DNA from 2 places in the Pseudomonas coleopterorum genome. Region 2 is predicted to be linked to the other one. Evidence: riboswitches for the same ligand, from Rfam matches in the RefSeq annotation. Region 2 holds a riboswitch; the other holds the start of a gene.
What was found. A riboswitch is a leader RNA that binds a small molecule or an ion and turns the genes downstream of it on or off. The one in region 2 is predicted to bind cobalamin.
Positions count from the first base shown of each region.

Region 1: linked by a shared signal. The riboswitch ahead of cobO (cob(I)yrinic acid a,c-diamide adenosyltransferase) and the one ahead of cobW (cobalamin biosynthesis protein CobW) in region 2 are both predicted to bind cobalamin.

Region 1 is NZ_FNTZ01000001.1:1,563,855-1,579,092, reverse strand. It holds gene BLV18_RS07020 (OmpP1/FadL family transporter) at 1-357, shown strand, start outside; gene BLV18_RS22575 (hypothetical protein) at 413-538, opposite strand; gene BLV18_RS07015 (MFS transporter) at 535-1,713, opposite strand; gene BLV18_RS07010 (adenosylcobinamide-GDP ribazoletransferase) at 1,841-2,560, opposite strand; gene cobC (alpha-ribazole phosphatase family protein) at 2,572-3,135, opposite strand; gene cobT (nicotinate-nucleotide--dimethylbenzimidazole phosphoribosyltransferase) at 3,132-4,187, opposite strand; gene cobU (bifunctional adenosylcobinamide kinase/adenosylcobinamide-phosphate guanylyltransferase) at 4,184-4,705, opposite strand; gene BLV18_RS06990 (cobyric acid synthase) at 4,707-6,173, opposite strand; gene cobD (threonine-phosphate decarboxylase CobD) at 6,170-7,162, opposite strand; gene cbiB (adenosylcobinamide-phosphate synthase CbiB) at 7,155-8,048, opposite strand; gene bluB (5,6-dimethylbenzimidazole synthase) at 8,060-8,707, opposite strand; gene BLV18_RS06970 (cobyrinic acid a,c-diamide synthase CobB) at 8,704-10,038, opposite strand; gene cobO (cob(I)yrinic acid a,c-diamide adenosyltransferase) at 10,035-10,646, opposite strand; cobalamin riboswitch at 10,799-11,019, opposite strand; gene BLV18_RS06960 (PQQ-dependent sugar dehydrogenase) at 11,140-12,453, shown strand; gene BLV18_RS06955 (C40 family peptidase) at 12,493-13,038, opposite strand; gene BLV18_RS06950 (C40 family peptidase) at 13,147-13,782, opposite strand; gene hda (DnaA regulatory inactivator Hda) at 14,095-14,799, opposite strand; gene BLV18_RS06940 (AI-2E family transporter) at 14,952-15,238, opposite strand, start outside.
Region 2 is NZ_FNTZ01000001.1:2,282,490-2,297,727, forward strand. It holds gene cobN (cobaltochelatase subunit CobN) at 1-3,715, opposite strand, end outside; gene cobW (cobalamin biosynthesis protein CobW) at 3,719-4,783, opposite strand; cobalamin riboswitch at 4,873-5,068, opposite strand; gene BLV18_RS10255 (ABC transporter ATP-binding protein) at 5,100-5,855, opposite strand; gene BLV18_RS10260 (FecCD family ABC transporter permease) at 5,852-6,892, opposite strand; gene BLV18_RS10265 (ABC transporter substrate-binding protein) at 6,889-7,917, opposite strand; gene BLV18_RS10270 (HlyD family secretion protein) at 8,136-9,308, opposite strand; gene BLV18_RS10275 (MFS transporter) at 9,305-10,966, opposite strand; gene BLV18_RS10280 (tetratricopeptide repeat protein) at 11,131-12,183, shown strand; gene BLV18_RS10285 (ATPase domain-containing protein) at 12,310-13,794, shown strand; gene BLV18_RS10290 (hybrid sensor histidine kinase/response regulator) at 13,797-15,238, shown strand, end outside.

The DNA of each region.
Region 1 (15,238 bases), 720 kb from region 2:
CGTCCCTCGATCGGCACCATCACCGAAGAGCAGAACTGGCATGACACCTGGTCCCATGCCGTGGGCGCCGCCTACAAGCTGAACAAGCAGTGGACGCTGCGCACAGGCTTCTCGGTCGACCAATCCCCGACCAACAACACCAACCGCTCGCCACGCATCCCGACGGGTGACCGCGCCATTCTCAGCTTTGGTGCTGGCTGGAGCCCGACCGACGATCTGACCTTCGACTTCGCCTATTCCTATCTGAAGGAAGAAGACACGAAGATCAATCTGGTCAGCGCCACCAAGGGTGCCTACCAGGCCAAGTACGAGAACAGCGCACATGGCTTCGGCACTTCCGTGACCTATCGTTTCTGATCGATCGGTTCACCGCAAAAGCCCCGACACGTTCGGGGCTTTTTCATGTTCAGGCTCAGCACAGGCTCATGTTCAGCTGCAGCAAGGCCAGACCGCCCTGCTGCCAGCCCCACCACGCCAATCCCAGCAGCCCCAGCAGGACGGCCGCCACAGCCAGTTGCAAACTTCGCAACCTGTTCATGCCGTCGCACCCTGCGCTTGCAGCCGTGCAACAGGCCGCTCGCGCACCGGCCAATTGAGCGCTCCTGCAAGCAGGCTCAGGGCAATCGACAGTTGCCAGACCAAGTCATAGCTGCCGGTCTGGTCGTACACCAGACCGCCCAGCCAGCCGCCGAGAAACGCCCCCAACTGGTGAAAGAGAAACACGATCCCACCGAGCATCGACAGGTTGCGCACGCCGAACAGGGTCGCCACCGTGCCATTGGTCAAGGGAACCGTGGACAGCCAGAGCAAGCCCATCGCCATGCCGAACAGACAGGCGCTGAAGGTGGTCACCGGGAACCACAGAAACAGCACGATCACCACGGCACGCAGCAGGTACAACGCGGTGAGCAAGCGCGGCTTGGACATACGACCGCCCAGCCAGCCGGCAGTGTAGGTGCCGACAATGTTGAACAGGCCGATGAGCGCGAGCACGGTGGTGCCCACGCTCGCTGGAAGGTGCTGATCGACCAGATAGGAAGGCAGGTGCACGCCGATGAACACCACCTGGAAACCACAGACGAAAAAGCCCAGCGCCAACAGCCAGAAGCCCGAGTGACTGCAGGCTTCGCGCAGCGCCTGACCCAGGGTCTGTTCAGGACCTTGGCTCGGCAGTGGTCGGTCCTTGAGCAGGCGCACCAGCGGCACGATGAACGCTACCAGCACGCCCATCACCAGCAAGGCTGCGGACCAGCCCAGCCAACTGATGAGGCCGAGGGTGCCTGGCAGCATCGCGAACTGACCAAACGAGCCGGCCGCGCTGGCGATGCCCATGCCCATGCTGCGGTGCTCGGCTGGCAGGGCTCGCCCGACCACCCCCAGAATCACCGAGAAGGACGTGCCGGAAAGCCCCAGACCGATCAGCAGACCTGCGCTAAGGGTCAGGCTCAGCTCGGAATCGGCCAGGCCCATGCAGCCCAGGCCGACCGCATAGAGCACACCACCCAGCGCCACCACTCGCCCGGCGCCGAAGCGGTCAGCCAAGGCGCCGGCGAAGGGCTGGGCCAGCCCCCAGATCAGGTTCTGCAGGGCAATGGCCAGGGCGAACACGCCTCGCCCCCAGCCGAACTCTGCGCTCATGGGCGCCAGGAACAAGCCGAAGCCGTGACGGATGCCCAGGGACAGGGCGAGGATCAACGCTGCGCCGAGCAGCACTCAGCCGCTGGTACGCCATACCGATGTCATTATTGTGTGCTCCGGGCAGGAAGGGATAGGCTGCCCGATTGTATGCCTGTTCAGCGCCGACAGGCAGCATCCCGTTCACGGCCATGAAGGGTGATGTCTATAGCGCGGCGACGAGCAGCACCAGCAGTTCAAGCAATTCGAGCATGGCACCGGCGGTATCACCTGTGGTGCCACCCAGGCGCCGGATCATCTGGCGCCGCAATGCCCAAAAGCCCACCAGCACCCACAGGCTGATCCAGACCCCACAGAACCCCAGACTGGCGATCGCGACAGCGCCCAATACCCAACGCCCGGCACGGCGTGGCAAGTGGTCGGCCAACGCCTGGCCCAGCCCACCGGCACGCACGTACGGCGTGCTCATGAACAGGCCGAGCATGGCGGCTCGCGCCAGCACCGGAGCCAGGATCAGCGCGGCCTGCTGGCCGTGTTCGAGCAAGGCCAGCAGCGCGCAGAACTTGAGCAGCAGCACCAGCACCAGGGTGACCACGGCCATGGGTCCGCTGCGCGGGTCCTTCATGATCAGCAAGGTGCGTTCGCGGTCGCCGAATCCACCCAGCCAGGCATCCGCGCTGTCCGCAAGCCCGTCCAGGTGCAGGCCGCCGCTGAGCATCACCCACAGCGTCAGCAACACTGCCGCATGCAGAAGCATCGGCGTCCCAGCGAGCAGAGCGTTGGCGCCCCACAGAAGCGCGCCGAACAGCAGCCCTACGGCCGGATAGAACAACAGCGAACGGCCCGATGCCTGTGCACTGGGCATGCCAGGCAAGCGCACTGGCAGACTGCTGAGAAACTGCAGGGCGATCCAGAAGGGCAGCATGCTCAGGACCGCTAGCTCAAGCGGCCGTCGGCCGCCATCGTCACGCTGAACAAGGCACCGTGGCCGACCTCGACCTGGAGCAGCTGTTCACGTGGCAGGCCGCGCGCTTCAGCCAGCAGCAGGCGCATGACCCCACCGTGCACCACCAGCAGCAACCGCTCGCCCGGATACTGCAGGTGCAGCCTGCTCAACGCGGCATGGATGCGCGCGGAGAAATCCAGCATGGGCTCGCCGTCGGGCGGCGTGAACCCATAGGGATCGTTCCAGAACAGGCCCAGGCCAGCTTCATCGGTCTGCATCAACTGCGCGGCGCTCAACCCTTCCCAGGCACCGAAGTGCAGCTCTTGCAAACCAGCCTCGATGCTCAGCGGCAGCCCGCGTTGTTCGGCCAGCACTTGGGCAAAGCGTGCACAGCGCTGCAATGGCGAACTGACGATCCGGTCCCAGCCGGAGCGCTCGGCGACTGCCGCATGCAACTGCGCCCAGCCGCGTTCGGTCAGGGCATCATCGAGGCTGCCGCGAAAGCCGCCGATCTCGGTTTCGCCATGGCGCAGCAGGTCCAGGTGCAGGGTCATGCCGGGCGGTCCGCCACGGCGGCTTCGGCGAAGGTCGCCATCTGCCCGTGCAGGTCGCACGCCAGGCGCAACAGCGGCACCGCCAGTGCCGCACCGCTGCCCTCGCCCAGACGCAAGCCAAGCTGCAACAACGGTTGCCCGTCGAGCGCCGCGAGTACGTGACGATGGCCCGGCTCGGCGCCGTTGTGCGCGAACAGCAGCCAAGGCCGAATGGACGGATTCAACTGCACCGCCACCAGCGCAGCGACGCTGCAGATGAAGCCGTCGACCAGGACCGCAATGCCCTCCTGGGCACAGGCCAGGTAAGCGCCGACCAGCGCGGCGACTTCGAAGCCGCCGAAGCAGAACAAGCGTTGCAGGGGCTCGTCGGGCAGGTCGGCGTGAACCTCCAGGGCCCGCTCGATGACCTGCACCTTGTGCGCCACACCGGCAGCGTCCAGGCCCGTGCCCGGCCCTGCCAGGTCGGCCACCGCGCACGCCAGGGACGCGCAGGCCAGGGCGGTGGCGGACGTCGTGTTGCCGATGCCCATTTCACCGCCGATGAACAGTTCGCTGCCGCCGGCCTTGGCTCGCAACACGCTGTCGCGACCGGCCTGAAGTGCCTGCAGGCCTTGCTCGAAGCTTATCGCTGAAGCTTCGATGAAATTGCGCGTACCGGCGGCGATGCGCACATGCTGCACGCCGGGCAGGTCGTTGAGTGGCGTGGCGGTCCCCAGATCCACGACCTCCAGGCGCGCTGCCAGGCGACGAGCCAACACGCTGATGGCCGCCCCGCCGTTGACGAAGTTGTGCACCATCTGCGCGGTGACTTCCTGCGGATAGGGTGAGACACCCTCGGCGACGATGCCATGATCGGCAGCGAACACCGTGATCCAAACCTGTTCGACCGAAGGTTTGAGTCGACCTTGCAGCGCCGCCAGTTGCACGGCGGCCTGCTCGAGCGCGCCCAGCGAGCCGGCCGGCTTGGTCAACTGCTGCTGACGCTCGAGCGCCTGACGATGAACGTCCGCATCGGGTGCACGGGCAGTTTGCAGCCACCAGGCTGAGTTCATAACGCAGGTCCTTTGAGTATCATGGGAAGGCCGGCCACGGTGAACACCACCCGCTCGCAACGTTCGGCCAACGCCTGGTGCAGCAGGCCGGCCTCGTCGACGAAGCGCCGGGTCAGCTCGCCCAAGGGCACCACGCCCAGGCCGGTTTCGTTGCTCACGAAGAGGATCTCACCCGGCAGGCTGGATAAGGTGTCAAGCAGCGCTTCGCGCTCTGCGCGCAGACGCTGTGCATCGTCGAGCATGAGCAGGTTGGTCAACCACAGGGTCAGGCAATCGACCAGCAGACAGCGATCCGCCCGCGCCTGGGTGCGCAGCACCTGCGCCAGGGCCAAGGGCTCTTCCACCAGCCCCCAGTGATCGGGACGACGTGCACGGTGCAAAGCCACACGTTGGTCGAGCTCGCCGTCCAGCGGTTGGCTGGTCGCAATGTAGATCACCTCGAGCTGGCTGTCGGCAGCCAGGCGTTCAGCCAGGCGGCTCTTGCCCGAGCGGGCGCCACCCAGAATCAGTTGCAGCATGTCAGTCACTCCCGCCGGGCAGGCTACACAGTTCACGCAGGCGAGCGGTGTCCAGATGCCGCTCGACCAGATCGGCCAGGCGCTCGATGTCCGCTTCGCGCAGCGCGTGGTAGTCCACCGATTGCACGTCGGCGAGCCCCGCCCAGCGCAGCAGTGCCACGGACGACTGGGGCGCTTCGAACAGTCCATGCAGGTACGTGCCCAGGATCTGCCCGTCCGCGCTGATCGCGCCGTCGCGCCGACCATCACTCAGTTGCACGGCCGGACGCTCGAGCGCCGCGCCGACGGTGACGCCGGCGTGAATCTCGTAGCCGCTGACGGCAGCCTGTTCGAGGCTCAGTAGGCCAGTGACGTTGCGCAGCTGTTTTTCGGCATGCAATTGGGTAGTGAACTCCAGCAGGCCCAGGCCTGCACTGGAACCGGCGGCGCCTTCGAGCCCCAAGGGGTCATCGATGCGCGTGCCGAGCATCTGCAGTCCGCCGCAGATCCCCAGCACCTTGCCGCCGTAACGCAGATGGCGGGTGATCGCTTCTTCCCAACCCTGGGCCCTCAGGTGGGCCAGATCGGCGCGCACGCTCTTGGAGCCGGGCAGGATGATCAGGTCAGCAGGGGGGATATCGTCACCTGCGCCGATGAACTGCAGATCGACCTGCGGATGCAGGCGCAGCGGATCGAAATCGGTGTGGTTGCTGATGCGTGGCAGCACCGGCACGATCACCTTGAGCACGGTGTCGGCCTTGCCCGACTGACGCCGATCCAGGCCGTCTTCGGCTTCCAGGTGCAGGTCCATGACGTAGGGCAGCACACCGATCACTGGCTTGCCGGTGCGGGCTTCCAGCCAATCCAGGCCAGGTTGGAGCAAGGCGATGTCGCCGCGAAAGCGATTGATGATGAAGCCCTGCACTCGGGCCTGCTCACTGGGCGACAGCAATTCCAGGGTGCCGACCAGATGGGCGAAGACGCCGCCACGGTTGATGTCGGCGATCAGCAGCACCGGGCAGTCGACCGCTTCGGCAAAGCCCATGTTGGCGATGTCGCCGGCGCGCAGGTTGATCTCGGCCGGCGACCCGGCGCCTTCGACCATCACCACATCGTACGTGTCGCTCAAACGCTGGTGCGACGCCAGTACCGCCTGCATGGCGATGGCCTTGTAGTCGTGATAGGCGACCGCGTTCATGGTGGTCACGGCACGGCCGTGAATGATCACCTGGGCACCGGTGTCGCTGTTGGGCTTGAGCAACACCGGGTTCATATCGGTGTGCGGCTCAAGGTACGCGGCCTGGGCCTGCACGGCCTGGGCGCGACCGATCTCGCCGCCGTCGGCGGTCACCGCGCTGTTGAGGGCCATGTTCTGCGGCTTGAACGGCACCACGGCGACACCCTGGCGGGTCAGCCAGCGGCACAGCGCGGTGACCAGGGTGCTTTTGCCGGCATCGGACGTCGTGCCCTGGACCATCAATGTGCTCATGCCAGGTGCTCCCGATAGTCGCTCAGGGCAGCATCGAGTCGCGTCCAGTCACCCTCGTCGGCGGGCAGGCCGAAGCGCAGGCGGCAGTCCTGTTTGAACAGCCGCACCAGAATGCCACGCTGGGCCAGAAACCCCTGCAGGTGCTCGGCCTGCGCGCACGATACCGACTGGAACAGCGCGCAGCCGCCCTGAGGCGCCAGGCCGTGATGTTGCAGGCACCGCAGCAGGCGCTCACTGGCCTGCGCGCAGCGGGCAATCTGGGCACGCTGTGCCGCCTTGTCGAGCAGGCACGCCTGGCCCAATCGTCGTGTCGGACCGCTGACGGCCCAGGGCCCGATCAGGTCGGCCAGCGACCTCAGCAGGCGCGGCTCGCCCAGAACGAAGCCCAGGCGCACGCCTGCCAGGCCGAAGAACTTGCCGAACGAGCGCAGCACGATCAGTCCGGGCTGCACACCGTGCCGGGCCAGACTGCCCTGCGGCGTGTTGTCCATGAAGGCCTCGTCGACCACCAGCCAGCCGCCGCGACAGTTCAACCGGGCGTTCCAGGCCAGCAGCCGCTCGGTGGACAGCAACCGCCCGGTCGGGTTGTTCGGATTGACCACGACCAGCACGTCGAGGCTGTCGATGAAGTGTTCGACTTCCTCCTCGTTGATTTCCCGCACCACATGCCCAGCCTGGCGCCAGCCTTCGGCGTGTTCGGCGTAACACGGCGACAGCACCCCTACCCGACCGCTGCGACGCAGGCGTGGCAGTGTCTGGATCGCCGCCTGCGAACCCGGCACCGGCAGCACGTGCTGGAAGCCGTAATAGCCGCGTGCAGCGTCTTCCAGGCCGTCGTCGTTTTCCGGCAGCCGGGCCCAGGCGCGGGGCGCGATGTCGGGAATGGGGAACGCCCAGGGGGCGATACCGGTGGACAGGTCGACCCAGTCCGCTTCGGCAATGCCGTAATCGAGCACTGCCTGACGCAAGCGCCCTCCGTGTTCAAGCATCGATCAAGCCTCCCAGGCACAGTACCAGCAGCCATAGCCAGACGCCGTGCCGGACCAGGTTCCAACCGCGCTCGATGGCGTCGGCATCGGCCGGCACGCCTTCGCCCAGCACGGCGCGCTCATGCAGTTCGCCGTGGTAGATCGCCGGGCCACCCAGCTGCACACCGAGCGCGCCGGCGCCTGCCGCCATCACCGGGCCGGCGTTGGGGCTGTCCCATTGCGGCGCCTGATGCCGCCAGCAACGCAGGGCCAGGCGGGTCTTGCCCAGGACTGCGTAGGTGAGCGCGACCAGGCGCGCCGGAATGTAGTTGAGCACGTCGTCGATCCGCGCCGCGGCCCAGCCAAAGCGCTCGAAACGCTCGTTGCGATAGCCCCACATGGCGTCCAGCGTATTGCTCAGCCGGTAGAGAACGACGCCAGGGGCGCCGGCCACGACGAACCAGAAGATGGCCGCGAACACGGCGTCACTGCCGTTTTCCAGCACCGATTCGGTACCGGCGCGGGCCACCGCTTCGGCGTCGAGCGCTTCGGTCTGGCGGCTGACCAGGTAGCCGACTCGGTGACGCGCAGCGTCCAGGTCGTCGCTGCGCAGCGCCTGGGCCACGGGCATCACGTGTTCACCCAGGCTGCGCATGCCCAGCGCCAGGTACAGCGCGAAAATCTCGACCAGCCAGCCCACCAGCGGCAGCCAGGACAGCACCGTGGCCAGCAGGGTCAGGGGCACCACGGCCAGGAACCAGGCGGTGACGCCGTGGCTGCGCCAGCCACGCCCGGCGCGGTTGAAGCGTGTTTCGATGCGATTGGCCAGACGGCCGAAAGCCACCAGCGGATGGTGCTTGCGCGGCTCGCCCAGGAGGGCATCGAGCGCCACCCCGGCGACCGTCATCAACGCGATACTCACAACGATGTTCCCCACTGGTTTTCGTACAGCATCTGTTCGAGTGGCTGGCCTGCCGCCCAGCCCTGCAGTTCCAGCATGGGCGCTTCGTAGAATTGCTCGACCGGCCCCAGGCACAGCACCGCCACCGGCTTGGCCCCGGCGGGCATGCCCAGCACCTCGGCCAGGGCCTGAGGGTCGAACAGCGATACCCAGCCCATGCCCAGGCCTTCGGCGCGTGCGGCCAGCCACAGGTTCTGGATGGCGCAGGAGACCGAGGCCAGGTCCATTTCCGGCAAGGTCCGACGGCCGAACACATGGCGCTCGCGATCGTCCATCAGCGCGGCCACCAGCACCTCGGCGCAGTCATTGATGCCCTCGACCTTGAGCTGCATGAACTGGTCGGAGCGCTCGCCCATGGCCTGCGCGGTGCGCAGCCGCTCCTCTTCGACCAGGGCCTGGATGCGCCCGCGCAGGGCCCGGTCGCTGATGCGGACGAAGCGCCACGGCTGCATCAGGCCGACACTGGGTCCTTGATGGGCAGCTGCCAGTAAGCGGGCGAGCAGCGCGGGAGGCACGCTGCCGCCGATGAAGTGGCGCATGTCGCGGCGTTCGGCAATGACCCGGTAGATGGCGGCGCGCTCGCTGTCGCTGTAGGGCTGATTCATGACGCGTCCCGATGCTCGGTTGCACGCGCGCAATCAGCGGGGGCGAACAGCCCGGCCACCGCCGCCGGATTGGACGGGAAATAGAAATGCACGTAGGAGGCCGTCATCCGCCCCTGGCGGTAAACCGCCTCGGCGCCACGACCGCCATTGGGGCTCACGCCACGCGCGATCGGCTGCAGTTCGGTACTGGTCAGCGAATGGTGGTAGGTGTGCCCGCGCAGGACGCCCTCAGGCAGCTCGACCGCTTGCAACGCCAGGGCGGCCAGGCGTTTCTGCATGACCGCCTCGCCCGGCAGCAACCCCAGCAGCTCGGCGCGGGCGCCGTCGACATCGGTCAGCGCGTCGAGCAGGTAAAGCATGCCGCCGCATTCGGCCAACAGCGGTTTGTCCGCTGCGTGATGGGCACGAATGTCGGCGAGCATCGAAGCATTGGCGGCGAGCACCAGGTGATGCAGCTCCGGGTAGCCACCGGGCAGGTAAAGGCTGTCGCACGCTGGCAGCTGCGCATCGTGCAGCGGCGAGAAGAACACCAGCTCGGCGCCCATGTCGCGTAGTACATCGAGGCTGGCGTCATAGACGAAGGCGAAAGCGGCATCGCGGGCCACGGCGATGCGCACGCCGTCGAGCAGGCGCGCAACTGGGTGTTCGACCGGGACGGCGAACGTGACCGCGGGCGGCAAGGCCACTTGGCATGTCTGCGCAAGGGCTGCGGCCGCGGCATCCAGACGGGTGTCCAGATCGTTGAGCTCGCTGGCCTGCACCAACCCCAGATGGCGGCTGGGCAATTCGATCCCGGTTTCCCGGGACAAGGCCCCGTACCAGCGCAGCCCCTGGGTCAGGCTGCCTTCGAGCAACTGCGCATGGCGCACGGTGCCGACACGGTTGGCCAAAACCCCGGCAAACGGCAGGTCAGGCTGGTAACAGGCCAGACCCAGCGCCAGGGCGCCGAAAGTCTGCGCCATGGCCGTGCCGTCGATCACCGCCAGCACGGGAACACCGAAATGGCGCGCCAGGTCAGCGCTCGAGGGTGTACCGTCGAACAGCCCCATGACGCCCTCGATGAGGATGATGTCGGCTTCCTCGGCCGCTTCCCACAGCAGCCGCCGGCTGTCCTGCTCGCCGACCATCCACATGTCCAATTGATAGACCGGAGCACCGCTGGCCCTGGCCAGGATCATCGGATCGAGAAAATCCGGGCCACACTTGAACACCCGCACGCGGCGGCCCTGATTGCGATGCAGGCGCGCCAGAGCGGCGGTGACGGTGGTCTTGCCCTGCCCGGAGGCCGGCGCGGCGATCAGCACCGCCGGGCACTGGCGCGGTTCGGTCATAGCTCGATGCCCTTCTGGGCACGGATGCCAGCCTGGAAAGCATGCTTGATCATGCCCATTTCGGTCACCGTGTCGGCCAGCTCGATCAGCTCGGGCTTGGCGCCACGGCCGGTGACGATCACATGCTGCATGGGTGGACGCGCCTGCAGATCGCTCAGCACGGTGTCCAGGTCGAGATACCCGTGCTTGAGCGCGATATTGAGTTCGTCGAGCACCACCAGGCCAATGGCTGGATCGCGCAGCAGTTGCCTGGAGACTTCCCAGGCCGCTTCGGCCGCCGCGATGTCACGCTGGCGATCCTGGGTTTCCCAGGTGAAGCCTTCGCCCATCACGTGGTAGCGCACCTGCTCGGGAAAGCGTCGGAAGAACAGCTCCTCGCCGGTGCTGTTGCGCCCCTTGATGAATTGCACCACGCCGCACTGCAGGTCGTGGCCCATGGCCCGCGCGAGCATGCCGAAAGCCGAGCTGCTCTTGCCCTTGCCGTTGCCGCTGAGCACCAGCAGCAAGCCACATTGGTTGGGGGAGTTGGCGATGCGTTCGTCGATCACGGCTTTCTTGCGCAGCATGCGCGCCAGGTGACGGGCGTCGCGCTCGGCTGTTTCGTTCATGGTGGCTCTCCGCTACACCTGCGCGCAGGCGGCATCGACGCGACACCGCGGCCAACTGGCCGGACAGTGAACGTCAATGCCGCTCTCCCCGCGCGACAGAAGATGGATCAGGGCACGCCCCAGGCCCACGCCATCGTGGGATCTGCAACGAGCCGTAAAAAATGCGCCAGGCCGGTCTCCGGGCTCACGAGCGGGGTCTGTACACCCAGGCGACACGCCTTCCCGAATCGCTTCAGTGGCATCGTGTGCAGCCTTGACTCGTCTACCGTTGCGGGGGCAGCGCCGGCATGGCGCGTAAACGCTGCGCACCGGCTTCCCTGTTTCACTCGGGTCGATCGCCTGATCGCCGAGCACCTGGAACAGCCGCGCAGGTTAGAGGGTTGCGCCCGGAGCGTCAATTGATCCACCACCGCTGCTGACGGACAACGCGGTTGAACCTTGCCCAGACCCGACGCCTCTACCCTGTGTGAACAAAACCTCAGAGAGCCCGACCATGCACAAGACCCGCCTCGCTACATTGATCCTGCTGGCAGCCGGCCTCGCCGCCTGTGGTGAAACGTCATCGTTGCAGGTCAGCGACGGGACCGGGCCCTCGCCCAAACTGCCCGAACCCAACAAGACCCTGATCCCCACCGTCAACATCGCACCGGCCATCGGCTGGGCCGAAGGGGGCAAGCCCACGGCGGCGCCCGGTACTCAAGTGGCCGCCTTCGCCGCGGACCTGGACCACCCACGCTGGCTGTACGTGCTGCCCAACGGGGACGTGTTGGTGGCTGAAACCAACTCCCCGGCCAAGCCGGACGACAGCAAAGGCATACGTGGCTTCGTCATGGAGAAGGTGATGAGCCGCGCCGGCGCGGGCGTGCCCAGCGCCAACCGGATTTCCCTGTTGCGCGACAAGGACGGTGACGGTGTGGCCGAAACTCGCACGGTCTTCATCACCAACCTCAACTCGCCCTTCGGCATGACCCTGGTCGGCAACGACTTCTATGTGGCGGACACCGACAAGCTGCTGCGCTTCAAGTACACCGACGGCGCCACCTCGATCAGCGGCGCGGGCGAGAAAGTCGTTGACCTGCCGGGCGGCACGCTCAACCACCACTGGACCAAGAACGTCATCGCCAGCCCCGACGGCAAGAAGCTGTACGTCACCGTCGGCTCGAACAGCAACGTTGGCGAAAACGGCATGGATCAGGAACAAGGTCGTGCAGCGATCTGGGAAGTGGACGCTGCCACCGGCCAGCACCGCATCTTCGCCTCCGGCTTGCGCAACCCCAACGGCATGGCCTGGGAACCGAAGACGGGCAAGCTGTGGACAGCCGTGAACGAACGTGACGAAATCGGCAGCGACCTGGTGCCTGACTACATCACTTCGGTCAAGGACGGTGGCTTCTATGGCTGGCCCTACAGTTACTACGGTCAGCACGTAGACGTGCGCGTCGAGCCGCAGAATCCTGAGCTGGTGGCCAAGGCCATTGCTCCCGATTACGCAGTCGGCCCGCACACCGCTTCGCTGGGCCTGAGTTTCGCCGACGGCAGTGGCTTGCCCGCACCTTTCACCACCGGCGCCCTGATTGGCCAGCATGGCTCCTGGAACCGCAAGCCGCACAGTGGTTACAAGGTGGTGTTCGTACCGTTCGTGGACGGCAAGCCGAGCGGTCAACCGATCGATCTGCTGAGCGGCTTTCTCAATTCAGACGAGAAGGCCATGGGTCGCCCGGTCGCGGTATTGCCCGATCACAAGGGTGGAGTACTGGTTGCAGACGATGTGGGCAACAAGATCTGGCGAGTCACTGCCGCCAAGTGATGTGGATTGAACAGGGCGAGGAGACTCGCCCTGTTGCCGTCACGGGTTGCGGGCCAACTGGCCGGGTTGCAACACCCGCTTGGCGTTGAGGTAGGCTTTCTGCCAATAGGGCTTGTTCAGGTAATCGAGCTTGACCGTACCGCCACTCGACGGTGCGTGCACGAAACGTCCCTCACCCACATAGATCCCCGCGTGGCTGACCTGCGAGCCGCCGCTGGTGGCGAAAAACACCAGGTCACCGGACTGCAGGTGGGACTGGTCGACATCGGGGGAGCGCATGACGATCATTTCCCGAGTCGAGCGCGGCAACGCGATGCCGGCGGCGTCGCGGTAGACGAAGCTGATCAGGCCGCTGCAGTCGAAGCCCGAGTCGGGTGTATTACCCCCCCAGCGGTACGGTGTACCTACCAATCCCAATGCCCGAAACAGCACGTCGTCGGCAGCGCCGACCATGTCGTTGTTCGGGTTCTTGACGATCGGATTGATGACCTTGGGCCTCACCACTTTGGCCGGAGGCGCGCTGGCGCACCCAGCGAGGATGGCGGCCATTGCGATTGAAGCGAAAACGCGTGCCTGGGTAGACATGTACCGAACCATCCTGAGCCAACTGCCGTAATAGACTAGATTCATTACCCGAAAACACAAACGGCGCTGAGGTTTTCACCTCACCGCCGCTTCGTTGCGCTGCGTCTGTTATTTGCTGGAGATCATCGTGGCAGGCGCCATGGCCAAGGCCCGCTTGGCCTCGATGAAGGTCTTGCTCCAGTAGCTGTCGCCCAGGCTGTCGACTCGTACACCACCGCTGCGGCGGCTGCTGGAGTGAATGAACTGGTCATCACCCAGGTAGATGCCGGCATGGCTGACACGACCGCGGCCATTGGTGCTGAAGAACAGCAGATCACCCGGCTTGAGCTTGTTGCGTGCGACCAGGGGCGCCTTGACGTTGATCATCTCGCGGGTCGAACGCGGCAGGTTCATGCCCGCCTCTTCGCGAAACAGATAACCGATGAAACCGCTGCAATCGAAACCCGACGCCTTGTCTGTGCCACCGAAACGGTAGCGGGTGCCGATCAGGGATTTGCCACGCTCCAGAATGCTGTCGGCCAGGATCGGCAGGCTGTAGGCCTTGCTGCCGTCGAACTGGGCCAGTTCGTCTTCGGTGGTGATTTCGTCTTCGAAAACCAGCGAGGCCTTCGAGGGGGATTGATGCGGCTGGACGGCGGTGACCGGGTCCAGGACCTGCTGCTGGGAGACCGGGGCTTGCGCCGCGCAACCGACCAGAAGGGTCAACAGTGCGATGGGCACGAGGGGTGCTAAGCGATTGAGCATGGGCACGACCGTGACAAGGAATAGTTGAGAAGTGGCGACTATACCCGTCTGGCGATTATTTGCAAATTCAATCGAACGAAATGTGACTCCGGAGAATTATGCTGACATCTAACGCCCCGTTTTGCAGCCCGGCGGATGGGCGTTTGCACGGTAATGGCCCAAAATCCCCGGAATCATTGGGCGATAAATGGTCGCACATAGCCATCACGGGAACTGGACAGGTATACAGATAAACCGGGTGTGCAAGTTCCGTTAGAACCGAATGGAACATCCATGAAACAGGTCATAGAGCGGTTGAATCGAGCCGCCCGACTACCAGCCCAGCGTTTCCTTGAGGAAGGGGATGGTCAGCTTGCGCTGCGCCTGCAGCGAGGCCTGGTCGAGACGCTCCAGGAGGTCGAACAGCGCGCTCATGCTGCGCGTGCCGCGGGTGAGAATGAAATGCCCGACCTCGTCGGTCAGGTGCAGACCGCGACGCGACGCACGCAATTGCAGGGCGCGCAGTTTGTCCTCGTCGGACAGCGGACGCATCTGGAAGATCAAAGCCAGGGTCAGGCGGGACTTGAGGTCGGCGAGCTTCACCGGCAGTTCGCGAGGCGAGTGAGAGGCGGCGATCAGCAAACGGCGGCCGCTGTCGCGCAGGCGGTTGAACAGGTGGAACAGGGCCTCTTCCCATTCCGGCTTGCCGGCCACCACCTGCAGGTCATCCAGGCAGACCAGCTCGTACTGGGCCAGGTCATCGAGAATGCCCACACCGCGATCGAGCAGCTCGGCCAGGGGCAGGTACACCGCCGGTTCGCCCAACTGCTCGAACCGAAGGCAGGCAGCGTGCAACAAATGGGTGCGCCCTACCCCATGCTTGCCCCACAGGTAGATCAGGCTTTCGGTCCACCCGGCCTCGGCTTCGCACAGGCGCTCGACGTAGCCGAGTGCCGCGGCATTGGCGCCTGGGTAGTAATTGATGAAGGTCGCGTCATCCCGCAGACGCACACCTAGGGGCAGCTGAATCGGTTTCATGCTGGCTGAACAGCTCTGGGATCGAGCTGCAACGGGCCTCAATGTGAAGTGTGCAAAGTCTATACCTGCCCGAGCAGCCGCACAATGCGCAACACTGCTTGATAAATCAACGGTTTACCGGGGCCTCTGAAGGCCCCGGCGGCCAGTCGCATTCAGAGGTCTGGATCCTCGGAACCGGCATAGATGTCCGAGTCCTTGTACAGGTCGTGCATATGCCGTACCAGCACCATGATCACCGCCGCCACCGGCAAGGCCAGCAGCACACCGGTGAAACCGAACAGCTCGCCGCCGGCCAGGATGGCGAAGATCACCGCCACCGGATGCAGGCCGATGCGATCACCCACCAGCAGGGGCGTCAGCACCATGCCTTCGAGCGCCTGGCCGATCATGAACACGGCCACGATGGCAATCAGGTGGAAAGGATCCAGACCGAACTGGA
Region 2 (15,238 bases):
CGGCCTGACGGTAGTCGCCGGGCTCGGCCCACAGCCCACGTTGCTGAGCTTCGAGCAGGCGTTCAGCCATGTCGCGCAGGGCCGCAGGGTTGTGCTCCTGCAGGAAGCCGCGGGTGTCCGGGTCGAGCAGGTAGGCGTCGGTGAGCAAGGCGTACTGATGGTCGTCGATCAGGTGGGTGGTGGCATCGAAGGCAAACAGGTTGTCGACCGTCGCGGCGAGTTCGAAGGCGCCTTTGTAGCCATGTCGCTTGACCCCTTCGATCCACTTGGGATTGGCCGCACGGGCGCGCACCACCCGATTCAGCTCTTCCTTCAGGGTGCGCACGCGTGGCACGTCGGGTTGGCTGTGGTCGCCGTGGTAGCTGGCCGTCGTCTGTCCGCTCAGGGTTTCCACGGCGGCGAGCATGCCGCCCTGGAACTGGTAGTAGTCGTTGGAATCGAGCAGGTCGTGCTCGTGGTTGTCCTGGTTCTGCAGCACCGCCTGGACCTGGCCCAGGCGCCGCGCGAACGGCGCGCGTGCGGCGGTGCCTTCGTCATCCGCGCCATAGGCATAGGCACCCCAGTTCAGGTAAGCCTCGGCGAGGTCTTCGCGGGTCTGCCACAGGCGGCCGTCGATGGCACCTTGCACACCGGCGCCATAGGCGCCCGGCTTGGCACCGAAGATGCGCCAGCCCGCCTCGCGAGCGGCCTGCTCGGCCGAGACACCCTCGGCCAGCAACTGAGCCTGTTCGCTGCGAACCTTGGCCGCCAGGGGGTTGAGGTCGTCGGGCTCGTCCAGCGCAGCCACGGCCTGCACCGCTGCATCGAACAGGCGCAGCAGATTGGCGAAGGCGTCGCGGAAGAAGCCGGACACCCGCAGGGTCACGTCCACCCGCGGGCGGTCGAGCAGGCTGAGCGGCAGAATCTCGAAATCGTCCACGCGCTGGCTGCCGGTGGCCCACACCGGCCGCACGCCCATCAGGGCCATGGCCTGGGCAATGTCGTCGCCACCGGTGCGCATGGTCGCCGTGCCCCATACCGACAGGCCCAGCTGACGCAGGTGGTCGCCATGGTCCTGCAGGTGACGCTCCAGGATCAGGTTGGCCGAGGCGAAGCCGATCCGCCAGGCAGTGGTGGTCGGCAGGTTGCGCACGTCCACGGAAAAGAAGTTGCGCCCCGTGGGCAACACGTCGAGACGGCCACGGCTGGGCGCCCCGCTCGGCCCGGCGGGCACGAAGCGGCCGGCCAGGGCGGCGAGCAGCCCGTGCATCTCGGCCGGCCCGCAGGCATCCAGGCGCGGCGCCACGGTGTCGCGCAGGTGACCGAGAATGAGTTGCACGTCATCGAAGCCATCACCCAGCTCCAGAGGGCCGTCCAGTGCGCGTTCGATCAACTGTGCGGCGTACAGCTCGAGTCGTTCGCGACCGTCACCGGCGCTGCGCCACGGTTCGGCGGTCAGCTCGGCCAAGGCTGCTGGCCGAGGCCCGCTCCAGGGGGCGCCGAGGTCGCAGTCGAGCGGGTCGAAGCCCAGCGCGAAGGCCTTGGCCAAGGCGCGCAGCAGGCTGGCCTGGGCGCCCTGGCCGTTGCCCCGTGGGATGCGCAGCAATGCCAGCAGGGTATCGGCGCGCAGACGACCCTGGGGCGACTCGCCGAACACGTGCAGACCGTCGCGAATCTGCGACTCCTTCAGATCGCACAGGAAGGTGTCCAGGCGTGGCAGCCAATCCGCCGGTTCGGCCCCTTCGGCCATCTGCAGTTCGTGGTCGATGCGGGTCTCGCGCACCAACGCCAGAATGTCCTTTTCCAGGGCCTGGGCGCGGCGCGGATCGAGCATCTGCGCGTCGTAGTATTCGTCGGCCAGCAGTTCCAGGTCGCGCAGCGGCCCGTAGGTTTCGGCGCGGGTCAGCGGTGGCATCAGGTGGTCGATGATCACCGCCTGGGTGCGGCGCTTGGCCTGGGCACCCTCGCCCGGATCGTTGACGATGAACGGATAGATGTTGGGCATCGGCCCCAGTATCGCGTCGGGCCAGCACTGTTCGGAGAGGCCCACACCCTTGCCCGGCAACCACTCCAGGTTGCCGTGCTTGCCGACATGGATCAGCGCATCGGCGCCATAGGTGTGGCGCAGCCAGAAATAGAACGCCAGATAACCATGGGGCGGCACCAGGTCGGGGTCGTGATAGACCGCGCTGACGTCCACCTGATAGCCACGGGCGGGTTGGATGCCGACGAAGGTCAGGCCCATGCGTAGGCCGGCGATCATCATCCGGCCGTTGCGGAACATCGGATCGGCTGCCGGCTCGCCCCAGCGTTCGCGGACGGCGGTCTGATTGGCTTCGGGCAGCAAGGCGAACGCGGCCAGGTAATCGTCCAGCGCCATGCTCTGGGCACAGGGGCGCAGGTCCAGCTGTTCCAGGTCGTTGGTCACGCCACCGAGCAAGGCGTGGATCAAGGCCGTGCCGCTGTCGGGCAGATCAGCGACCGGGTAATCCTGCTGCTGCATTGCGCGCAGAATGTTCAGCGCCGCCGCCGGGGTATCCAGGCCGACGCCGTTACCGATGCGCCCATCGCGGGTCGGGTAGTTCGCCAGCACCAGGGCGACACGCTTGTCGGCATTGGGCAGGCGCGCCAGGGCGGCCCACTTGCGCGCCAGTTCGGCGACGAAGTCCATTCGCTCGACATGAGCCCGGTAGCACACCACGTCGCTCTGGCTGCGCTCGTTGTGCCAGGCCAGGTCCTTGAAGCTGATGGCGCGACTGATGATGCGTCCGTCCAGCTCCGGCAAGGCAATGTGCATGGCCAAATCGCGCGCACCCAGGCCCTGCGCGTTGGCCTGCCACAGCGCCTGGTTGTCCTGGGCGCAGATGGCCTGGATCACTGGAATGTCGCGGCGAAACGGGCGCAGGTGCGGGGTTTCGGGGCTGGACTGGGCGAAGCCGGTGGTGTTGAGGATGATCGCCGCATCCACTTCGTCCATCCACGCCTGGACCTGCTCAAGGCACCCCGCTTCCTTGAGGCTGGCCACGGCAATCGGCAACGGGTTGAGCCCGGCCGCCTGCAGCCTGGCACAGAAGGTATCGACGAAACCGGTGTTGGCCGCCTGCAGGTGCGAGCGATAGAACAGCAACGGCACCACAGGCCAGTGCGCTTGCCACTGCGCCTGCCAGTGGGCCAGATCGGCGGTCGGTTGCGCCGGATGGTAGATGACCGTGCGTGGCAGGGCCTGAGGTGCTTCGCAGGGTTCGGCGCGACCGAACCAGGTATTGCCGAGGTAGCCGAACAGGTTGCGCGCGTTTCCCATGCCGCCCTGGCGCAGGTACTGCCACAAGCGGTCGGCCTGCTCGGCAGGCACCGTACAGCGCTCGGCCAGTTCGGGATCGGGGCGATCGCAGCCCGGTACCAGGATGACCTGCACGCCCTGCTCGGCCAGTTGCATCAACTGCTCGACGCCGTAGCGCCAGTAGCCGATGCCGCCGTGCAGGGAAATCAGGATGACCTTGGCGTGGCGCAGCACCTGGTCGACGTAGAGGTCGACCGAGGCATGATTCTGCACCTGCATGGGGTTGGCCAGGCGCAGGCTGGGGTAGTCCTTCGGCAGATGCCCGCTGGCCTCGGCGAGCAGCGCCAGGTGCGAATCACCGCTGCAGAGAATCACCAGTTCGGCAGGCGTCTGGCCAAGGTCGGCGATGCTGTCGTCCGGCACGAAGCCGCCCGGCTGGGTTCTCAGCAGGTGCATGGGTCAGGCTTCCAGGGCCGCGCGCAGTTGCGCTTGCAGCGATTGCGCGTCGAGGTCCTGGCCGATCAGCACCAGGCGCGTGCTGCGTGCTTCGTCAGCGGCCCAGGGGCGATCGAAGTGCTTGTCGAAACGCGTGCCCACGCCCTGGATCAGCAGACGCATCGGTTTGCCCGGAATCGCCGCGAAACCCTTCACCCGCAGGATGCCGTGTTGAACCACGGCGGCGTTGAGCGCCTGCAGCAGCTTGGCCTCCTCGGCCTGGGGCAGCTCGATGGAGATCGAGTCGAACGCATCGTGGTCGTGATCGTCGTGATCGTCACCCTCGTGATGGTCATGATGGCTCTTGCGTGCGTCGATGTGCTGCTCCGACTCGGCGCCCAGGCCCAGCAGCACCGCCAGGGGCAAACGACCGCTGCTGGCTTCGACCACCTTGACCGCGGCCGGCAATTCTTCGGCCACCTCGGCGCGCACGGCGGCCAGGGCCTGAGCATCGATCAGGTCGGCCTTGTTGAGGATCACCAGGTCGGCGCTGGCCAACTGGTCGGCGAACAGCTCGTGCAGCGGCGACTCGTGGTCCAGGTTGGGGTCGAGCTTGCGCTGGGCGTCGACCTGGTCGGGGAATGCGGCAAAGGTACCGGCCGCCACCGCCGGGCTGTCGACCACGGTGATGACCGCATCGACCGTGCAGGCACTGCGGATTTCCGGCCACTGGAAGGCCTGGACCAGCGGCTTGGGCAAGGCCAGCCCGCTGGTTTCGATGAGAATGTGGTCGAGGTCGGCGCGGCGGGCGACCAGCTCGCGCATGACCGGAAAGAATTCTTCCTGAACCGTGCAGCACAGGCAGCCGTTGGCCAGCTCGTAGACGCGGCCGTTGGCCTCCTCTTCGCTGCAGCCGATGGTGCACTGCTTGAGAATTTCGCCGTCGATGCCCAGCTCGCCGAATTCGTTGACGATCACGGCAATGCGCCGACCCTGGGCGTTGTCGAGCATGTGCCGCAGCAAGGTGGTCTTGCCCGAGCCGAGGAAGCCGGTGACGATGGTGACGGGTAGTTTGGACAGCGTTTTCATCGGGTCGCCCTGATTGCGCGGCAGGGCACGAGACGAGCGCCGCTACGGCAGGCGCCGGCATTCGTCACCGGATCACCCCGCCCGGTTGAATAGGAAAGAACGGCGAGGCAGGTCTCCTGGCTCGTGATGCCGGCCCTGCGGGCCGAGGCTGCAGCGCCTTCCCGCGAACGATCGCAGTGGCCTTGGCGCAGCCTTCATCACTTACAGTTGCGGGGGCAGCCGCGGCTTGGACCGCGTTCCCGTCTTAGCTCTGCCGGGCAGAGAACCTCGAACGCGCAAGGCTAACACAGGGCACGGGATGTGTCAGTGACGCGGCTCAGACCCGATAGCGCACGTGCGGTCGACCGTCGGCCAGACTGACTTCGGCGTGCACGCCGTAGACTTCGGCGATCAGGCCCTCGGTCAGGACCTGGGCTGGCGCGCCGCTGGCCACCAGGCGCCCGTCCTTGAGGACCACCAGCACGTCACAGAACATGGCTGCCAGGTTCAGGTCGTGAATCGCCATGACGCAGGTCAGGGGCAGGTCCTGGATCAGGTGCAGCAGTTCCAGTTGATGCTGGATATCGAGGTGATTGGTTGGCTCGTCGAGCAGCAGTTCGCTGGGCTGCTGGGCCAGGGCGCGGGCGATCTGCACCCGCTGACGCTCGCCACCGGACAGGGTGTGCCAGCGCCGCTGCGCGTGGCCGCCCAGGTTGACCTGGGCCAGTGCCTGGGCAATGGCCCGATCGTCTTCTCGCAGCCACGGCGCGAACGGCGAGCGATGGGGCGTACGACCCAGGCGCACGACCTCCTCCACGCGAATGTCCACCTCGGTGCTGGCGTGCTGCTCCACCATCGCCACTTGCCGGGCGATGGTGCGCCGCGCCAGGTCGGCCAAGGGTTGATCGTCGAGGCTGACCTGGCCCTGGCTGGGACGGTCCAGCCCGGCCAGCAGGCGCAGCAGCGACGACTTGCCCGAGCCGTTCGGGCCGATCAGCCCGACCAGACTGCCAGGCGTGATGGCCAGGCTGACGTCGTCGAGAATCAGCAGCCCACCGGCCTTCCAGCTGACGTGGTGCAGTTGCAGGCTCATGCTCGACGCCTCGCACGGTAAAGGATCAAGGCAAACGCCGGGGCGCCGACCAAGGCCGTGACCACGCCGATGGGCAATACCTGGCCCGGTACGATGATGCGCGCGACGATATCCGCCAACACCATGAAATTGGCGCCGATCAGTACCGAGGCGAGCAACAGCCGAACATGGCTCGGACCCACCAGAAAGCGGGCAATGTGCGGTACTACCAGACCGACGAAGCCTACCGCGCCGACGATGCTGACCAGGGTGGCGGTGATCAGCGCGGTGGTTGCAAACAACACCAGCCGCACCGCCACCACGGGCACGCCCAGGGTGGCGGCGGCGTCTTCACCGAACACGAAGGCATCCAGCGCTCGGGCGAAGTACAAGCACACCAGCAAACCTGCACCCACTACCGCCGCGGCCAGGCCAACATCGGGCCAGCGCACCCCGCCCAGGCTGCCGAGCAGCCAGAACATCACGCTGCGGGCCTGTTCGGCATTGGCCGAGGTCGAAACGATATAAGCGGTCAGTGCATTGAACAGCTGCGATCCGGCCACTCCGGCGAGAATCACCTGGGCCGGACCGCTGCGGGCACCCGCAGCCAGCAGCAGCACCAGGCCGAATGCCAGCGCGGCGCCGAGAAAAGCCCCCAGGGAAATGCCGATCACGCCGCCGCCCAGGCCCAGCAGCATGATCATCACTGCGCCGGTCGAAGCGCCGGCAGAGATGCCCAGCACATAGGGTTCGGCCAGCACGTTGCGCAACAGCGCCTGCAGCACCGCACCACAGATCGCCAGACCGGCGCCGCAACAGGCGGCCACCAAGGCGCGGCTCAGGCGGTACTCCCAGATGATTCCCTGGACGATACGCGGCACCGCGTAGTCGCCCAGGCCGAGGCCGTTGAGCAATGCCTTGCCGACCGTGCCCAGGTCGATGCCCATCTCCCCTACCGACACCGCGAGGGCGATCGATACGCTCAGCGTGGCCAGGGCCAGCACGGCCAGCAGGCAGCGCCAGATCCAGCCATCTTCACGGGCCAGGCGCTGGATCAAGGGGTGGCCCGTGTACGCTCGAGGCCCGCCGCGATGTCTTCCACCGCGCGCACCACATCCATGGACGGATTCAGCGACTGGGCATCGACGACGATGATGCGGTCGTTGCGCACCGCATCCAGTTCACGGGTGACCGGGTCGCTGCGCAGGAAGGCGAGCTTCTTCTCGACATCGTCGGCCGGATACAGTCGACGTTGCATGCGGGCAACGACGATCACGTCGGGGTTGCTGGCGGCGATGCTTTCCCAGCTCACGCCAGGCCACTCCTCGTCACTGTCGACGATGTTGCGCAAACCCAGCAGACGATTGATGTAGCCCGGCGCGCCGTTCTTGCCGGCCACCCAAGGGTCCCCCTCCAGGCGCGTGCTGGAGAACCAGTACACCACTGACAAGGGTTTCTGCCCGGTGCGCGAGGCGCGCTCGGTGGCGGCCTGAATGCGCGCCTGCAACTGGGCGGTCAAATGCTCCCCGGCTGGTTCGACATCGAAGATGGTGGCCAGCTCGCGAATTTCCTTGTTCACCAGGTCCATCGAGAACATCTGGCTGCGACTGCCGTCGGCATTGGAAGTGGCGGTGACCTGCTTGCCGTCGCAGTCGCTGGGCGATACGTAGGACGGGATGCCGAGACTGGCCAGCTGCTCGGGCTTGGCGACTTCACCGTTGGGGCCGACATGGTAGGTGTACTGCGCCACCACGATGTCGGGCGCGGTATTGGCCACGGCTTCGAAGCTGGGCGCATTGTCGGCCAGGCGCGGCACCTTGGCATTGTCGGCGCGCAGGTGCTCGGGCAGCGGCCCGAACCAGACCCCGGTGCCGACCATGCGTGGTGCCAGGCCCAGTGACAACAGAATCTCCGTGCTCGCCTGGCCCAGGCTGACCGCGCGCTGTGGCGCCGCCTGGACAGTCACCGGCGCTCCACAGTTGGGCAGGGTCAGGGGATAGTGGGTGGCGGCGAGGCTGGCACCGGCGGCGAACAGACCGACGACAGCGACGCTGGCGTGGGCAAAGACGGCAGAAAAACGCATGGCAACTCCTTGGATGGCGCGTCCAACAGGTTCAGGAAAATCCCAGGGGCAAGGTCTGGCTGACGACATGTAACATGCCGATCACAGTGGCGCGACCGCGCCGGATTCGAACCGGCTTCCTGCACTGGGCGAAGACAAACGGCGCTGACGGTAGGCGACCCGTGGGCAAAGATCAAATGGTTTAGCCCCGACCAGGGGGTGCAACCGTCTTGGCCGCCCTAGGGCGCGCCGTCACTCGGCGGATCCGTGCGGTCCTGCTCGACCACATAACCGGTGTCGATGCTGACCACGACCGACATGCCGGGCCGCAGCCGTTGCGCTGCGGCCTGATCCGGGTCCACGGTGATGCGCACCGGAATCCGCTGGGCGATCTTGACGAAGTTGCCGGTGGCGTTGTCGGCCTGCAGCAGGCTGAATTCCGAACCCGTCGCCGGTGAGATGCGCTGCACGTGCCCGCGCAGTCGCAGGTGATTGAGCGCGTCCACGGTGAAGGTCACCGGCTGACCGATGCGCACGTTGGCCATCTGGGTTTCCTTCATGTTGGCCACTACCCACAGCGTGTCGGGCACCAGCGCCATCAATTGCGCCCCGGAGTTGACGTAGGCGCCCAGACGCACGCCGATCTGCCCCAACTGGCCGTCGCGCGGCGCTACGATGCGGGTGTTGTCCAGATCGATGCGGGCCAGCTCCACGGCGGCTTCGGCGTTGGTCACGTTGGCTTCCAGCGAGTCGCGGTTGACGATCACCGTCTGCAGGTCTTCGCGCGCAATCGCCAGCGCAGCCTTGGCCTGCGCCACCGACGCCAGCGCCTGGGCATTGGCGGCTCGGGTCACATCCAGCTCGCGGCGCGACACCGAGCCATCGCTGATCAGGTCCTGGTTGCGGCGCAGGTCGGCGGCGCCCTTGCGGGCCTGCGCTTCACTGTCGACGACCGCCGCCTGGCGCTGGGCGATGGTGGCTTCGGCACTGCGGCGCTGTTGCAGGTTGTTGGCCAGTGCGGTTTTCTGCACCTGCACCTGGGCCAGCGCCTGGTTCAGGCGTTGCCTATAGATGCGGTCGTCCAGACGCACCAACAGGTCACCGGCATTGACGAACTGGAAGTCCTGCACGGGCACTTCGTACACATAGCCCGCCAGTTGCGGCCCGATGATCGTCACCTGGCCCCGCACCAGCGCGTTCTCGGTGCTTTCGATGTGGCTGCTGAACGGTGGCAGCTGCCAGGCATACAGCACGATCGCCACGCCAACCAGCGCCACGCTGGCGAAGATCAGGCTGGACAGTACCCGCACCCGTCGCGAGCGCGGTTCGGTGGCGGCCGGATTGGGCGGCGGAGTCTGGCCTTCGGGCGTGGCGGCGATGGCGTTGGTGGTCGTGGACGTCGGTTCGGTCATGAAGTGCTGGCGCCGCTGGTGGATACAGTAGGTGTCGCGGCGGTGGTGACCGCCCGGGTAGTGCTCATCAGCCACAGGCTGCGTACGAAGATCCATAGCATGGTCAGTACGGCAATGATGCAGATCAGCATGAAGACATCGTTATAGGCCATGACGTTCGCCTCGCGGGTGGCGGCGGTGGCCAGGGCGCGGGTGCCCAGAGTCGTGCGCAACGCGGGGTCGGCGATGCTCGCCAGGTAGCTCGCGGCGGAGCCGCTGATGCGCGCCTGCACCAGCGGATCCAGCAGCGTCAGGTGCTCGACGATCATGCTCGAGTGGTATTTCTCGCGCACGATCTGGAACGTACCCAGCAACGCCGCGCCGATCAATCCGCCGAGGTTGTTGCAGATACCGAAGAGGACCGAGAAGCTCACCAGGTTGCGTGGATTGGTCAGCACGTGGCGCATGCCCAGCACCATGGTCGGCCCCAGGAAAAACGTGCCGCCAAAACCCAGCAGGAACTGGCTCAGGTACATGTTGGCCGGACGCGTCAGGTTGCTGGAGAAACTGTCCATCGCCGAGCCCACGGCCATCAGGGCCAAGGCGATGATCAGCGGCATGAACAGATGCTCCGGGTTGATCGTCCAGGCGCTCACGGCCAGCCCGGCCACTGCGCCACAGAGCATTACCACATAAAGGGTGCGCATCTGCTCCTGGCCCATGTTCAGCACCTGCAGCAGCCCCACCGCCCCGGTGGACTGCTCCGACAGCACCATGCGCGTGAGAATCACCGCCAGGGCCAGGCGGATGGCGACGCCGCTGCCCAGCCAGCGGGTCATCAGCATCGGGTTGCTGCGATTGTGCTCCACAGCCAGCCCACCGAGGATCAGTACGATCGCCCCTGCCGACGCCCAGCCGATCCAGTCCGCCTCCAGCCACCAGTCGATCCGCCCCAGCGACAGCACGGCGCAGAGCAAGGCAATACCCGTCGCCAGGATGGCGAAAATCAGGAAATCCAGCGGTTCGAAGGTCTTGAAGCGGTCGCCCGGCGGCAGCTTGAGCAGGAACACGCAGCCCAGGGTCAGCAGCGCCATGCCCAGTTCGAACAGATACAGGCCGCGCCACTCGGCGATCTGCAGCAGGTCTTCGGAGAATACTCGAGCAAGGGGCAGCGCCAGTTGCGAGGTGCCCAAGCCCAGCACCAGGGCCTTGAGTCGCCACTTGGCGGGAAAGGCCTGGATCATGTAGTACAGGCCCAGCGAACTCAAGGCCGCGCCGACCATGCCGTGTGCGGCCCGCACAGCGATGGCCGACGCGAGATCGTTGACGAACAGGTGGCCGAAGGTCACCAGGGCATAGAGCACCAGAAACAGTTCGGTGAAGGTGCGCAACCCGAATTGCTGGCGAAACTTGACCAGCAGCAGGTTCATCGACACGTTGGTCATCACGTAGGCGGCCGGCAGCCAGGCCATCTCCGCCGCCGTGGCGCCGAGCGCGCCTTGCAGAAATTGCAGGTTCGCCACCACCAGTGAGTTGCCCAGGCCACCGGTCAGGGCCACCAGCAAGCCAACGATCCCGAACGCCAGCCGCTTGGGTGTCGAATGCAAGGGCGTCGATGGCGAGCCCGGCAGGTTCGGCTTTTCGTGGGGCAGCCAGTCGCGGCTCGTGTAGCGGGACATGCGGTGGCCTTGGCAGGTGGCGAGCGGAACGTTGGAAAGGGTGCGCTAGTAAACCTCACCCATGGGTGGCTTGCCAATGGTCGCCGCCCTCTCGATTTGACTGTGCCTCGGCAGTGACCCAAGCTGAATACCCCGGCCAAGCCTGCGCCTCTTCGGATACCTGCATGTCTAAACGCGTTCGCCTTTCGCTGATCTTGATTGTGTTTTCGCTGCTGCTGGCAGGCCTGTGGTATGCCTTGCGCCCCGCCGCCACGGCGCCGGTTGCACCGCAACAGGGCTATACCAAGGCCCTGAACCAGGCCCGCAACGGTCAACCAGGCGCGGCCCGCGTGCTCTATCAGCAGCTGGCGCGCAGCGATCTTGCCCCCGAGCGCCGCGCTGCGCTGTATGCCCAACTGCACAATTACCCCAGTCCGCAGGCGCTCAAACTGGCCAGCGCCGATCTGCACAGCGACGAGGCGCAGGTGCGACATGCCGCGATCGATGCGGTCATCGGGCTCGTCCCCGAAAGTCAGCGCAGCGTGCTGCTCGGCCCGTTGCTGGAAGACGAGGATCAGGCCATCCGCTTCCATGCCGCCCGTGGCCTGATCGGCCTGCCGATCGATGAGTTGGGGCTGTATTTCGCTCACTTGGACAAGGTGGTGAACGCCTACATCGCCGACCTGCAAGGTAACACCGACGACGCCACCGCTCAGCTCGAACTGGCGCGCCTGTACCTGCACGATGCGGCCTACCAGCAGGCAGAGCAGGCCCTGACTCGCTACCGCACCTTGGCGCCCGACGACCTTGAAGCCATTGCCGTGCAAGTGGAGCTCCTCGAACGCCAAGGCAAAAGCGACTCGGCCCGCGCCTTGCTGGCCGAGCAGTTGCTCGCCCATCCGCAATCGGCGCTGTTGCAGCAGCAACTGGGCCTCTGGCTGATGGCCCATGACGAGGACGAATACGCCCTGCTCGCCCTCGCCCGTGCGGTTGAACTGGCACCGGACAACAACGATTACCGCTACGTGCTGGCCACCAACCTGCACGACCTGCAGCAGATCGAGGCGGCGCAGAAACAGCTCGAAGAGATTCTGCGCCGTGATCCGGCCAACCGTCGCGCGCGGGTGCTATTGATCCAGTACTGGAAGGAAACCGGGCAGTTGCAGAACGTGCAGATACTGTTGGCCGAACTCGAGCAGCAGAACGCCGACGATCCAAGCCTGCAACAGGGCCTGTGAAATCGCCCGGTTCCGATGGCGAATTTCGGTCATGCCACCCAGGAACCCCGCTACCGGCGCGGTGTCCAGTATCATGCTGTAGCACATTGCGCAACGCAGCCCTTCCCGCTACCCGAGGACACCTTTTTGACGACGGCCAAAGCAGCCACCGGTATTGCCGGGCTGGACGACATCTTGGGCGGAGGTCTGACCCGCAGCCATATCTTCCTTCTGGAAGGCCAGCCGGGCGCAGGCAAGACGACGGTAGCGCTGCAATTTCTCCTCGAAGGCGTTGCGCAGAACGAGACCTGCCTCTATATCACCCTCTCCGAAACCGCCAGAGAGCTGCGCGAAGGCGCCCTTTCCCATGGCTGGGAGCTGGACGAACGGGTCACGGTGTTCGAACTGACCCCACCCGAACTGGTGCTGGACCTGCAACAGCAGCAAAGCCTGCTCTACAGCAGCGACCTGGAGCTGGGCGAAGCGACCCGGCAGATCTTCGATGAAGTGGAACGGGTAAAACCCTCCCGGGTGATTCTGGACAGCCTCTCGGAGGTGCGTCTGCTGGCTCAGGGTTCGCTGCGCTATCGTCGGCAGATCCTGGCCATCAAACATTATTTCGCCCGCTTCCATGCCACGGTGCTGCTGCTCGACGACATGACCAGCGAGCCGCTGGACAAGACGTTGCACAGCATCGCCCACGGCGTGATTCGCCTGGAAGAAACCGCACCCGACTACGGTGCCGAACGGCGCCGTCTGCGCATCATGAAATACCGTGGGCAGAAATACCGCGGTGGCTATCACGACTTCACCATCCAGCCCGACGGTATTCACGTTTACCCACGCCTGGTGGCGGCCGAGTTCCGTGCTCGCTACGAACGCAGCCAGCTGACCTCGGGCATTGCCGAACTGGACGCGCTGCTGGGCGGCGGTGTCGAGAACGGTTCGAGCACCTTGATCATCGGCCCTGCCGGCACCGGCAAATCTTTGCTCTCCATGGTCTTCGCCGCCGCAGCGGTGGAGCGTGGTGAAAAAGTCGCGCTGTTCATCTTCGACGAAGAACTCAGCCTGCTCTTCGAGCGCATGAAGAACCTGGGCATCGACCTCGAGGCTTACCAGCATCGCGGCCAGATGATCATTCAGCAGGTGGACGCCGCCGAGCAGTCGCCCGGCGAGTTTGCTCACATGGTGCGTACCAGCATCAACCTGCATGCCATCAAGACGGTCGTGATCGACAGCATCAACGGCTACCATGCCGCCATGATGGGCGAAAGCACGCCGGTGCTGCACATCCACGAACTGCTGCTCTACCTCAACCGCCTGGGCGCCTCCACCTTCATGACCGTGGCTCAGCAGGGGCTGGTTGGCGACATGAAGGCGCCGGTGGACATCACCTACCTGGCCGATACGGTCATCCTGCTGCGCTACTTCGAGGCGCTGGGCAACGTACGCCGTGCGGTGTCGGTGATCAAGAAGCGCTTCGGCAGCCATGAAAACACCATCCGCGAATACAAGATCAGCAGTCAGGGCATGACCGTTGGCGAACCACTGAGCGCGTTCCAAGGGGTGCTGCGCGGCGTACCGACCTACATCGGTGAAGCCCGCCCCCTGCTCGAAGCAGACGATCAGTGAAGATGTCCATCCCCACCTCGGAACGGGTGCTGGTCCTGGCGCCCCTGGGCCGCGATAGCCAGGTCGCCTTGCAGATCCTTGGCCAGGCGGGCATAGAGGGGGCTGCGGTGGCGGATGTCGACCAGCTTTGCACACACCTGCAACGTGAAGGCGCAGGCGTGTGCCTCATCGCCAACGAAGCGCTGTCCGAAGCCCGGATGCAGCCCCTGCTGGTGTATCTGAGTCAGCAACCGGCCTGGTCCGACCTGCCGATCGTGCTGATGACCCACCAGCGCGCCGCCGATCAGGCGCAGTCCATGCGCCTCGCGGCGCGCCTGGGCAACGTGACCTTCGTGGAGCGCCCGTTCCACCCCATGACGTTGGTCAGCCTGGCCAAGACCGCCATTCGTGGCCGCCGCCGTCAATACGAAGCCCGGGATCGTCTGCTCGACCTGAGCGAAAGCGAACAGCGCTTGCAACATGCCATGAGCGCCGGTCGCCTCGGCGCCTGGGAACTGACCTGCCACCCGCTGCAGCTGAATTGCTCTAATCGGACCCGCGCCCACTACGGCATCGAGGCCGGCGCCCGCTTCGATTACTCAGATTGGCTGTTGTGCGTCCATCCCAGTGATCAAGCGATGATGCAGGAGGCGCTGATCGACAGCCTGCAACTGGGTGCCGATTTCGCCGCGCAATTCCGCAATCGCTGGCCCGACGGTTCGCTGCACTGGGTCGACGTGCGCGCCCGGGCGATCCCTGACGAGAAAGGCCTGATCCAGGCGCTGGTCGGTGTGACCACCGATATCACCGAGCAGAAGGCCGCCGAACAGCAGTTGCGCGAGCTCAATGGCAACCTGGAACAGCAAGTCGAAGAACGTACCGCTCAGGTGCGCATCAACGAAGAAGCCCTGCGCCAGGCGCAGAAGATGGAAGCGGTCGGCCAGTTGACCGGGGGCATTGCCCACGACTTCAACAACATGCTCACCGGCATCATCGGCAGTCTGGAACTGATGCGTCGACGCATGAAGCGCGATCAGTTCGACGACCTGCCCAAACTCATCGATATGGGGATCAGTTCGGCCAACCGCGCGGCGTCGCTGACCCACCGGCTGTTGGCGTTTTCCCGCCGTCAGTCTCTGGATTCCAAGCCGGTCCAGGTCAACGAGCTGGTCCGCTCGATGGAAGAGCTGCTGCACCGCAGCCTCAACGAGAGCATCACCTTGCACCTGCGCCTCGACCCGCAGCTGTGGATTGCCGAGGCCGACCCGCATCAGCTGGAAAGCGCCCTGCTCAACCTGGTGATCAACGCCCGCGACGCCATGCCGGGGGCTGGCGAGGTGATCGTCGAAACAGCCAATCGTCATCTCGACGAACGCTTCACCTCCGCCCAGCAGAATCTGGAGCCGGGCGACTATATCCTGCTCAGTGTCAGCGATACCGGGCTGGGCATGGACCCCGCCGTAGT